DNA from 2 places in the Micromonospora sp. NPDC051141 genome. Region 1 is predicted to be linked to the other one. Evidence: riboswitches for the same ligand, from Rfam matches in the RefSeq annotation. Region 1 holds a riboswitch; the other holds the start of a gene.
What was found. A riboswitch is a leader RNA that binds a small molecule or an ion and turns the genes downstream of it on or off. The one in region 1 is predicted to bind cobalamin.
Positions count from the first base shown of each region.

Region 2: it holds a riboswitch for cobalamin, as region 1 does, so the genes downstream of both, ACIA6B_RS18430 (ribonucleoside-diphosphate reductase subunit alpha) here and ACIA6B_RS24795 (peptidase) in region 1, are expected to answer to the same signal.

Region 1 covers NZ_JBITFD010000014.1:98,746-104,168, forward strand. Annotated here, with positions in the region: gene ACIA6B_RS24785 (cell wall anchor protein) at 1-898, opposite strand, end outside; cobalamin riboswitch at 1,036-1,184, opposite strand; gene ACIA6B_RS24790 (hypothetical protein) at 1,259-1,744, opposite strand; gene ACIA6B_RS24795 (peptidase) at 1,779-2,834, opposite strand; cobalamin riboswitch at 2,933-3,068, opposite strand; partial or broken gene ACIA6B_RS24800 (5-methyltetrahydropteroyltriglutamate--homocysteine S-methyltransferase) at 3,322-3,822, opposite strand; gene ACIA6B_RS24805 (hypothetical protein) at 4,019-4,273, shown strand; gene ACIA6B_RS24810 (hypothetical protein) at 4,346-4,597, shown strand; partial or broken gene ACIA6B_RS24815 (DUF4238 domain-containing protein) at 4,547-4,774, opposite strand; gene ACIA6B_RS24820 (hypothetical protein) at 4,830-5,096, opposite strand; gene ACIA6B_RS24825 (hypothetical protein) at 5,219-5,423, opposite strand, start outside.
Region 2 covers NZ_JBITFD010000009.1:84,573-89,995, forward strand. Annotated here, with positions in the region: gene ACIA6B_RS18430 (ribonucleoside-diphosphate reductase subunit alpha) at 1-1,631, opposite strand, end outside; cobalamin riboswitch at 1,753-1,962, opposite strand; gene ACIA6B_RS18435 (PrsW family glutamic-type intramembrane protease) at 2,095-2,925, shown strand; gene ACIA6B_RS18440 (cytochrome P450) at 2,915-3,643, opposite strand; gene ACIA6B_RS18445 (hypothetical protein) at 3,595-4,137, opposite strand; gene ACIA6B_RS18450 (hypothetical protein) at 4,194-5,207, opposite strand; gene ACIA6B_RS18455 (TetR/AcrR family transcriptional regulator) at 5,276-5,423, shown strand, end outside.

The DNA of each region.
Region 1 (5,423 bases):
CGGCGGCGGCGAGGGCCTGCCCGGCCAGGCCGGTGCTGTTGGAGTTCGCGCCGGTCGTCGGCCCCGACCCGCCGAAGGAACCGTCGGTGTGCTGCTGGGCGACCAGCCAGTCGGCTCCCTTGCGCGCCGCCCCGGCCGCCCCGGTGGCGCCGTCGTCAGCGGCGCTCAGCAGCGCCTGCACGGCCATCGCGGTGGAGTCGACGTCGAGGGTGGCGCCGGGTTGTTCGTCGCAGGACGGTGACGGTCCGTCCGCGGTGTCCGGGTAGAGCCGGAAGCCGCCCGCCGCGCACTGCTGCCGGATGAGGAAGTCGACGGTGTCCTGCGGGACGTCACCGCTGCGGGCCAGGCCCAACACGGCGAAGGACTGGTCGAAGGTGTTGCTGGCGTCCGGTCCGCTGTCGGCGGTGACCCGGCTGGTGATCCGACCCCGCTGGTTACCGGCGTCCGCTGCGGAGATCAGCGACAGGGTTTCGGCGCGCAGGTCGTACCCGCCGAAGTCGGTGGGGTCGGCGCCGGCAGCGGAAGCAGCGTAGAGCAGCTTCGCGGTGGCGCCGCCGTCGGTGAAGCCCTCGATGCCCCACTCGTCGTAGCTGTTGTAGGCGCGCACGTGTGCCGCGACCTGCGCCGTGGCGGCCTGGCGGGTGGGCGTGTCCACGCCAGTGGCGGACAATGCGACGAGCCCGTCGATGGTCAGGCCCCAGTCCGGGCCGCCGAACGGTCCGGGCAGGATCCCGTCGGTGAAGTTGCCGCCCAGCCAGGTAGCGGCGTCCCGCGCGGCGGCGGCGTCAGCCGTGGCGGGCGCGGCCAGCACGGTCATGGGTACGGTGAGCGTGGCCAGGGCCGCCGCCGTGGTGGCGGCAAGGCCGGTGCCGAGTCGCCAGGGTGGGGACAGGGGCATAAGGGTGCCTTTCGCGGAGCGGTCGGTGAGAACTCCGGAAAGCATCCGAGACAAACGACACCCCGCTCCGCGAACTGCGGTGAGCGGGGTGGAATCGGACCTCGGCGGCCCGGACTTCACCCTGTAGACCTCGACAGTGGAAGCCGCTCGTCCCAGGCGAGGCGTTCCGGCTCGCGAGAAGGCTCTCGCTCACGGTTGCGGGTCAGCGCCGGCTTCTACCGGCTTCCCCCCACACGGGACGTATGCAGTTGTGTCCCCGGCGTACACCGGGTGCGGTCACCGTACCGCCCGGACGCCGTCCGGCGCCAGGGCGGTGACCGGGACCCGCTGCGATGCCGGTCACCGCCCTGGCGCGGCTCATCAGGGGGCGGTGATGCCCGGTGCGGCGCCGGCGCCGAACGACCAGCCCTCAACGCTGCCCGGGGCGGGGTTGTAGCTGGCCGCGCCGGAGGAGCTGTAGGACCAGGGGCCGCCGTGCGGCGCATGCCAGTACGACCAGTAGGCGGTGGCCGGTGGGGTGTTGACGCACGGGTCCGTCGCGGCGGTCGGCTTGCCGTTGATCCGACAGACGAACGCCAGCCCCCAGCGCTGGGTGCCGGTGACCGTGAACCCGGCACCCTGCAGAGCAGCGATCCCGGTCGCCGGGTCGCCGGGAGCACAGCCGACCTGGATGCCGCCGCCGAGGGCGGCGTAGTCGACGACGACGGTGACCCCCGAGGTGCCGGTGCAGGCCGCGGCCTGCGCGGCCTGCGGCGCGGGCTCGACGGCGGTCAGGGCGACGGCGGCCAGCGCGGCGGTCAGCAGACCGGCGAGCCGGGCCCGGATGGTGGATGGACGAAGGGACACGGATCCTCCTGAAGGTGGTCGGATGGCAGGGCGCTTACGGGCAGGCGAGGACGGGTGCGCCGGGGGCGGCGCCGGCGGCCGACAGGTCGGCGTAGCCGGTGCCGGTGAGGCCGAGGACGGCCTGGGCGGTGGCGCGGGCGGCGGTGTCCGGGTCGAACGCGCCGCCGTCGAAGTCGACCGCGCCCCGCCGGTCTGGCGTCGACGCGCAACCGACCTGCAGCCCGGCCAGGAACCGGTGCGCCCGGGCCCAGGCCAGCGGCCGGCCGGCGGCGCGCAGTGCCTGCGCGGCGAGGCCGGTGCTGTTGGCGTTCGGGACGCCGTCCGCATTGGCGAAGCCACCGTCGGGTCGCTGCACCGAGACCAGCCAGCGCAACCCGGCGGCGGCGTCGGCTCGGCGGCCGGTGGCCCGCAGCGCCTGCACAACCAGGGCGGTAGCGTCCACATCGGAGTGGCACGTCGGTTGGGCGGGCAGCACCGGGTAGCCCCCGTCGGGACACCGGGTGCCGGCCAGCCATGCAGCCGCTACCGGTGGCGCACCCTGCGAGGTGCGATCCAGGGCGAGTAGGGCGAAGGACTGGCTGAAGGCGTTGCTGTAGTCGCCGTAGGCCGACCGGTCGGAGAATCGCCCGGTGGGCGCCTGGAGCGACCGCAACCGGGCGATCAGGTCGACCCCGCCGACGTCGGTCGGGTTCCCGCTGCGGACCTCGACGGCGAGGGCCAGCTTGGCGGTCGCCCCGGCGTACGCCTCGGCGGCGCCGTCGCCGAGGTAACCGTCCCGGACGTCGGGTCGGGTGACCCAGGCCAGGGCCCGCGCGGCGGAGTCGTCGGCGACACCGGCGGCGGCGAAGGCGAACACCGCGTCCAGGGTCAGCCCCTGGTCCGGGTACGCGACGCCGTCGAAGACCACCTCGAAGCGTTCTCCGTCGACGAGTTGCCGGGCCAGCCACCCGGCGGCGGCCTCCGGCCGGTTCGGGCCGGGGACGGCGGCTACCCGTCCGGTCACGGCGGATGCGGGGGCGGCGAGGGTGAGGGCGGCGAGTACGCCGCAGAACAGGGCGAGCAGGGGATGCCGGCTCAGGCGGACGACCATCGGAAGCGCCTTTCCGGCCCGGCGGTCGTCAGAAACCCGGCCGACCGGCGGTACGCGGAGTCGACCGGGACTCCGACCCGTGGGCCACGACGGGTGGGGGAGCGGATGCGCGCGTACGCCGGGTATTCGGGCTCACCGCCGGGTGACTTGCCACCTCGGACGGCCTACCGTTGCGGGCCAGCGCCGGACTTCGACCGGACTTCCCCCGCACGGACGCGCGTTTGGTTAAGTTGTGGCGACAGTCTGGCTGGCCGCGACCACCCATGTCAATCCGTCGTCGGCCGTCAGCGGACAGTAACCGCCGTCTGCTCGCCGCGCGTGGGGATCGGCCGGTGCCGCGGGCCGGGTGGAGCGGGCCGCCACTCCACCCGGCGCGCCGGTTAGCTGCCGCGTACCTCGACCGCCGCAGTGACCAGGTGTTCCAGCGACGCCTCGACTCCGGGTAGCCGCGGGTCTTCAGCCCGTAGTCGGGGTTGACCCACAGCCGCTGCGCGGGGACCGCCGCCGCCCGCAGCAGCGCGTCCACGACCTCGCCCCGGGACGGCACCCGGGGCGAATGGATCTCCCACACCCCGGGCCCGACACCGCGCTGGTAGCCGATCGCGGCGAGATCGTCGAGGACCTCCATCTTCGACCGGGACACCTCGATGCTGGCGACGTCGGCGTCGAGGGCGTCGATGGCGGTGATGACCTCACCGACCTCCGAATAGCACAGGTGGGTGTGGATCTGCGTGCCGTCGGCGAACCCGCAGGTGGCCAGCCGGAACGCACCGACCGCCCAGTCCAGGTAGGCCATCTGGTCGGCCCGCCGCAGCGGCAGAGTCTCCAGGATCGCCGGCGCGTCGACCTGGATGATCCGGATGCCTGCTGCCTCCAGGTCCCGGCACTCTTCCCGCAGCGCCAGCGCGACCTGGTCCGCGGTGTCGCCCAGTGGTTGGTCGGTCCGGACGAACGACCAGGCCAGGATCGTCACCGGACCGGTGAGCATGCCCTTGACCGAACGGTCGGTCAGCGACTGGGCGTAGGTGGACCAGTCGAGGGCCGTCGCCCATCGTATGCGCCCGACAGGTGCTGTGGGCAGACCTGCCCGGCCCTCGGGAGCGGCGTTCGCTGCCGCATCGTCGATGCGCGACCGAGTAGCGTCGCGACATCGGGCACAGGCCTGCGACGGCGGAGGGGAACCGGTGGGTCAGAAGATCGACAGGGTGACGTTCGTGGTGGACGGCAGCGAGTGGACCGCCATGCGGCCGGAGGACTTCGAGCGACTGGACGCCTCCCGCAGGCAGGTCGGCGCGACCGCCGCCCGGGCCAACCGGTTGGAGCACGAGTTGCGTCAGACACGGGCCCGCCTGGCGCGGATCGAGGCGATCGTCGCCGAGGCGGACCCGACGCACTGCATGTGCGAGCGCCTTACCAGGGCGCTCGGAGACCCGACGTGACACCGTCGCCGGCCAGAAGTCGTCGTCGAATCTGACGCTGCCGTACATGAGCGCGATGCCCAGCATGATCAGGTGCCGGTCGACCACGCCGACGAGCCTCTCAGGACGGGGCTGCGGGCGGCGAACACCCGCGAACGCCACGCGGCCGTGCACGCCCTGCGCGCCGAAGGTCTGTCGATCAGCGCGACCGGCCGCCGAGGTGAGCTCCCGGCGGCCGAAGAACGCATCGGCGACTGTGGGGGCGTTCTTGGCAAAGTATTCAAGGTGCAGGTTCGGATCCGGAATCACCCGTACCTCGGTGATCGCGCGGATGTCCGGCCGTGACGAGCGGATGAGGTAGTCGCCCATCAACTCGACCTCACGACGGTGTCGGGGCGTGCGCAGCAGCTGGAAGCCGATAAAGATGCTCAGGTGCAGCGATTCCTGCGGCGTGAGCGGTTGCGGTGTCCGGAAGGGGTCCAGGATGCGGTCGATAACGGCGGTAGCCCCGTCCTCGATCACGCCGAGGATCCGTTCGAGTCGACCGTCTCGCTCACCGTCGAGGGTTGATGAAGGTTTAGAAGTCGCGGATCGTGCCTACGTCCTTGATGTTGCGTAGGCTCGCTCGTCCCGTGACTCGGTCGCGGACACGGATTTGCCCTGATGCGGAGAATCGTTCGAGGTAGCGGCGCGCGACGGTGTGGTGCCGGCTGCCGACCATCGGCACCGGCGAGGTCGTGTCCCACCACTGCTGGATCTCGTCGAGGATGCTCGGATCCGAGTCGATCATGTCATCGACCCAGCACCGCCACTGCTGGTCATCCCGCTCGTGCTCGCCGACCATCGCACCCTTCCCACCGCACGTCTGGCCGCGACGCGTTGGCCGCTACCCGATGATCTACCTCGCGTCCGATAATCTCGGACCCGCTCACCGCCGCGTGCCCTGGCGAGACGTGGGCGGTTAGCTCAGGACGTCGGCGCCGAGCCCGTGACGAACGTGATGTCGTCCAAGCCCCGAGGATCGGTGCTGCCACGGTCGGTCAGCTCCTGCAGGATCAGGGCCCGCAGAACGGCGCGCAGTTGAGCGGTGCTCAGACGTGGACTGTCGCCAGCGGGCCGGTCCGCGGCCATGACGGTCGCGAACACGTCACCGGCGAACGAGAACGTCCGT
Region 2 (5,423 bases), on a different contig from region 1:
GCCCGGGTGGACAGCTCCCGCGCCGCTGGTGAGTCGAACGGCAGGCGCAGCGTGAACAACGCGTCCTGGAGGCCCATCAGTCCCAGCCCGACCGGCCGCCAGCGCGGGTTCGACGCCGCCGCCTGCGCGGCCGGGTAGTAGTTGATGTCGATCACCCGGTCCAGGAACACCACCGCGGTGCGCACCGTGGCCCGCAGCTTCTCCCAGTCCACCCCGTCGGCGGTGACGTGTGCGCCGAGGTGCACCGAACCGAGGTTGCACACCGCGGTCTCGGCGTCGTCGTTGACCTCCAGGATCTCGGTGCACAGGTTGGACAGGTGGATCACGTTGCCCGGCTCGCCGGTCTGGTTGGACAGCCGGTTCGCGGCGTCCTTGAACGTCATCCACCCGTTGCCGGTCTGCGCGAGCGTGCGCATCATCCGCCCGTACAGGTCGCGGGCCCGGACCGTGCGGACCGCCTTCTTCTCGGCCGCCCGGTACGCGGCGTCGAACGCCTCGCCGTACAGGTCGGGCAGTTCCGGCGCGTCGGACGGGTCGATCAGCGACCAGTCCTCGTCCGCCTCGACCCGGCGCATGAACTCGTCCGGTATCCAGTTGGCGAGGTTGAGGTTGTGGGTCCGCCGGGACTCCTCGCCGGTGTTGTCCCGCAGCTCCAGGAACTCCTCCACGTCCGGGTGCCACGGCTCCAGGTAGACGCAGGCCGCGCCCTTGCGCCGGCCGCCCTGGTTCACCGCCGCCACCCCGGCGTCGAGCGTCTTGAGGAACGGCACGATGCCGTTCGACCGCCCGTTCGTGCCCCGGATCAGCGCGCCCCGGCCACGCACCCTCGACCAGGAGATGCCGATGCCGCCGGAGAACTTCGACAGCTTCGCCACCTGGTGGTAGCGCTCGTAGATGGAGTCCAGCTCGTCGCGGGGCGAGTCCACCAGGAAGCACGACGACATCTGGGTGTGCCGGGTGCCCGAGTTGAACAGCGTGGGGGAGCTGGGCAGGTAGGCCAGGCTGGACATCAGCCGGTACAGACCGACCGCCTCGGCCGGGGTGTGCGACAGCCCGCAGGCCACCCGCAGCAGCCAGTACTGCGGCGTCTCCACCACCAGCCGCGACTCCGGGTGCCGCAGCAGGTAACGGTCCGCCACGGTACGCAGTCCGAAGTACTCGAACCGCAGGTCACCGGCCGGGTCCACGGCGTCGTCCAGCTCACCGGCGTGGCGGGCCACGAACGCGGCGGTGTCGTCACCGATCAGCCCCAGCCCGTGGGCGTACCCGATCGACTCGCTGAAGCGCGTCACCTGCTGTCCGCGGACCTCCTCGTCCACGTACGCGGCCAGCAACCGGGCGGCCAACCGGGAATATTGCGGCTCCTCGCCGATCAGCTCCGCCGCGGTCTGGATCGACAACCGGTCCAGCTCCGCGGTGCTCGCCCCGTCGTAGAGCCCGCTGATGGTCCGGGTGGCGACCCGCAGCGGATCGACCTCGTCCAGGTCGGCGACCCAGCGCTCGACCGCCCGGACGATCCGGTTGACGTCGACCGGCTCGGTGTCGCCGTCCCGCTTGCGGACCCGCATCGCCAGTCGGCGCTGCTCCGGCCCGGTAACACCGGACCGCTGACTCTCCCGTACGACCGTCATGACCTCTCCCTCGCTGTCACCGATGGTCTCGGCCGGCGGGAGAACGCCAACGGGCACGGCACGCAGGACCGGCCCGGCTGCTGGCGTCGGTCGTCCCGCGCGACCGTCGACCGCCGCACGCGGCAGCGCACGGCGCGCTGGCAGGTCTTCGGACTCGCGGGCGTGACACGAGGTCGCCTACTGGCCGTCGCTTCCCAGGCCGGTGGCCCAGTGCTGATGACGGCGGTCGTTCCCACTCACCGCTGCGGGGCAGTCCCGGACTTCCACCGGGTTCCCTCTTGCCTCGGCCGCGCCGGTGAGGCGCGGCCGAACCAGCTGCGGGGACACCATATATGGCGGTGATGCCCGGCGGGCAACACCAGATGTCGGGTCAGGCGTGTCGGTTGCGTCTCACCGTCCACGATGCCGGACGAACGCCGCCCGCGGTTGGCGCTCCCCGGGGCCGGGGACGATAGTGGGCGGCATGGCGAATCTCGGACGCCGCTGGGCGTGGCTCCTGGTCCTGCTGGTCGGCGTCGGACTGTTCCTGTTGGTGCTGGAGACCCTGATCGGCACCCGGAACATCAACTTCGTACCCGCGCTGATCGTGCTCGGCGCCGCGATCGCGCCGGCCACGTTCCTCACGTTCGCCGAGGGCCGGTCCGGCCGCTGGCGGGTCCCGGGCGCGATCGTCGGCCTCGCCGCGTTCCTCGGCGGGGTGATCGGTGTCGTCGCGGCCGGCTGGTTGGAGTACGACACGCTGCACCGGCTCGGCGTGCTGCCGATGGTCCTCGTCGGCCTGATCGAGGAGTCCGCGAAGCTCGTCGTGCCGGTCGGCGTCCTGCTGCTGTGGCGGCGGCACCGGTCGCCGGGGGAGGGGCTGGTGATCGGCGTGGCCTCCGGCGCCGGTTTCGCCGCGCTGGAGACGATGGGCTACGCGTTCACCACGCTCGTCGGGTCGCAGGGCAACCTCGGCGCGGTCGAGCAGACACTGCTGATCCGCGGTCTCACCGCGCCGGCCGCGCACCTGTCCTGGACCGGGCTCACGGCCGGCGCGTTGTTCGCCCTCGCCGCCGCGCCCGGCGGACGCCGGCTCGCCGCGTTCCTGCTGACCTTCGCCGCGGCGGTCACGTTGCACACCTGCTGGGACACGTTCGGCACGCCGGCCGCGTACCTGTTCATCGGCGGCGTGTCGCTGGGCTGGCTGCTGCTGCGCCTGCACCTCGACCGCGAGCGGCCGGGCGCGGTGACCACGGTGTGGCCGGGTGCGCCCGAGCCGGTCGGCGGCGTCGCGGGCGGGCCGGCTACCAGGTGACCGGCAGCTCGACCGGGCCGAGGATGGCGTGGCCCGGCTTCCAGGGCACCTCGTCCGGCGGCACCGCGAGGCGCAGGCCGGGCAGCTCCCGCAGCAGCAGGGCGAGCGCGGTGCGGACCTCCAGCGCGCCCAGGTGGGCCCCGATGCAGTAGTGCGCGCCGTGCCCGAAGGACAGGTGCGGGGTGGGCGGGCGGTCGAAGTCCATCCGCTCCGGGTCCGGGAACACCGCCGGGTCGCGGTTGGCGGCGTCGTGTGAGGGGACCACGATGTCGCCCGCCGCCAGCCGGGCACCGCTGGGCAGCGTCACGTCCGCCATCACCCGCCGCGGCATCTCGTCGCCGTTCGCGGTGGAGTGCAGCCGCTCCAGCTCGGCGACCGCGCCGTCCAGCCGTTCGGGGTGCGCGACAAGGTACGCCCAGCCGGTGCCGGCCGGCCCGTACGGCTCGGTCTGGAGCACGTGGACGAACGTGGCGATCGAGCTGGCCGTGGTCTCCCAGCCACCCACCACGAGTGAGATCGGCAGCTTGATCTGGACGTCCACCGGCTGGTCGGCGGCGGCGGTCGCGATCCGGCCGAGCAGGTCGTCGCCGGGTCGGCCGCGTCGCTGTTCGAGCTGCTCCCACAGGTAGCCGCCCATCTCCTCGGCGGACCGGGCCGCCTCCACGCGGCTCAGGTCGCCGGCGCCGAGGAACATGTCGCCCCACCGGCGGAACCGCATCCGGTCGTCGGCGGCAGGCCGAGCAGGTCACAGATCACGTCCAGCGCGAACGGGACGGCGAAGTCGCGGACCAGGTCCGCCGGAGCGCCCCGGCCCACCATCGCGGTGAGCCGCTCCTGCGCCGCGGCCCGGACCGTGTCGCGCAGCCCGTCGACGGCCGGCCGGGTGAACGCGTCCTTCACGGTGCCGCGCACCCGGGCGTGCTCGGCCCCGTCCATGCCGAGCATGGTGCCGGACACGTCGACCTCGTCGGCGTACGCGGCGGCGGCCCGGGAGAAGACGTCCTGTCGGCGCAGCACCTCGCGCACGTCGGCGTACCGGCAGATCAGCAGCGCCGGAACCGGTTCGCCGCCGACCCGGCGCACGATCGGCACCACCGGAGAGCCGGCGGCGAACCGGGCGTAGTCGGGGTGCTTGCGCGGGCCGGGTGGCCGGTTGACGCCGTCGGCGTCCTGGTAGAAGGGGTGGGGCCGGCGGGCGTCGATGTCCGTCATCCGTCCACACTGCCAGTTCCGCCCCGACGGCGCGGGCCCGCCGTCGGGGCGGACGCCTAGCCGGCGGGCCGGTTCGACGCGCGGGCGCGGCCGTACTCGGCGAGGGCGTGGAAGGCGGCCTTGGGCGTCCACGAGCCGTCCGGCAGCACGCGCACGATGCCCCGGGCCGCCAGGTCGTAGTCGTGCTCCGGGTCCCCGGTGGTGGGCAGGTGCCGGTTCGCGAACGTGTAGACGAACGCCGCCTCCACCCCGCCCGCCTCGTAGTCGCGCAGCAGGTCGACGAGGTAGCGGGCCTGGCCCTCCTCGTCACGCTCCAGTGTCGCGGTGAGCTTCGCCGCCCGGCCGTGCTCGTCGTAGGTCACCGGCTCGGTCGCGCCCGCGACGTCGGCGGCACCCCGATACGTGCAGCAGCCGAACTCCGTGGCGGCGTACGGCTTGCCCTGGCCCACCGCCGCCGCGAGGCTCTGCGGAAACGCCGCCGCGTTCGTGGCGTCGCGGTAGCCGGCGTCGCTGGCGATGATGTCGAACGGCGTCCAGTCGACGCCTTCGAGGGGGATCGAGGCGTATCCGACCGGGCCACCGAACCGCTCGCGCACCGCGGGAAGCGCGTCGGCGAAGAAGTCGCGCACCGCGGCCCGCGCGGCCGGGACCGCCTCCCGCATCCGCATCGGATCGGTGAACAGCGCCAGGCGCTCGGTCAGGTCGCGGCCGGGCAGGAAGCCCTCGGTGAACATGGAGATCTCGGAGCCGGTGAGGTAGACGACCGTGGCGCCCTCGCGCCGCAGCCGTTCGGCCCGTTCGGCGCCGTCGAGCAGGAACGCCATGAGCCCGGCGCGGTCCAGGCCGTTGGTGAACGGGCAGTACCACACCTCCAGCCCCGTCTCGGCCGCCAGGCGCGCGGTCAGCTCCAGCCGGTCCTGGACGCCGCCGGTGATCCGCACCGCGTCGCAGTGCAGCTCGTCCCGGATGACCCGCAGGTCGCGCCGGACGGTGTCCGGGTCGAAGGGTTCGTGGGTGGTGGACCCGGCGCTCACGAAGCCGGTGTCGTAGTTCATGCCGAAGACGCGCATCTCGCGTTCCTCCCCGTTCATAAGGTACGCCGCGTACCCTACAGGGTACGTCGAGTACCCTGCAAGGCATGGGCACGAGGCGCCGGGGCGAGGAACTGGAGCGGGCGATCCTGCACGCCGCCGCGGCGGAGCTGCGCGAATCCGGATATTCGGGGATGACGATGGACCGGGTCGCCGCCCGCGCCGGCACCAACAAGAACGCCATCTACCGCCGGT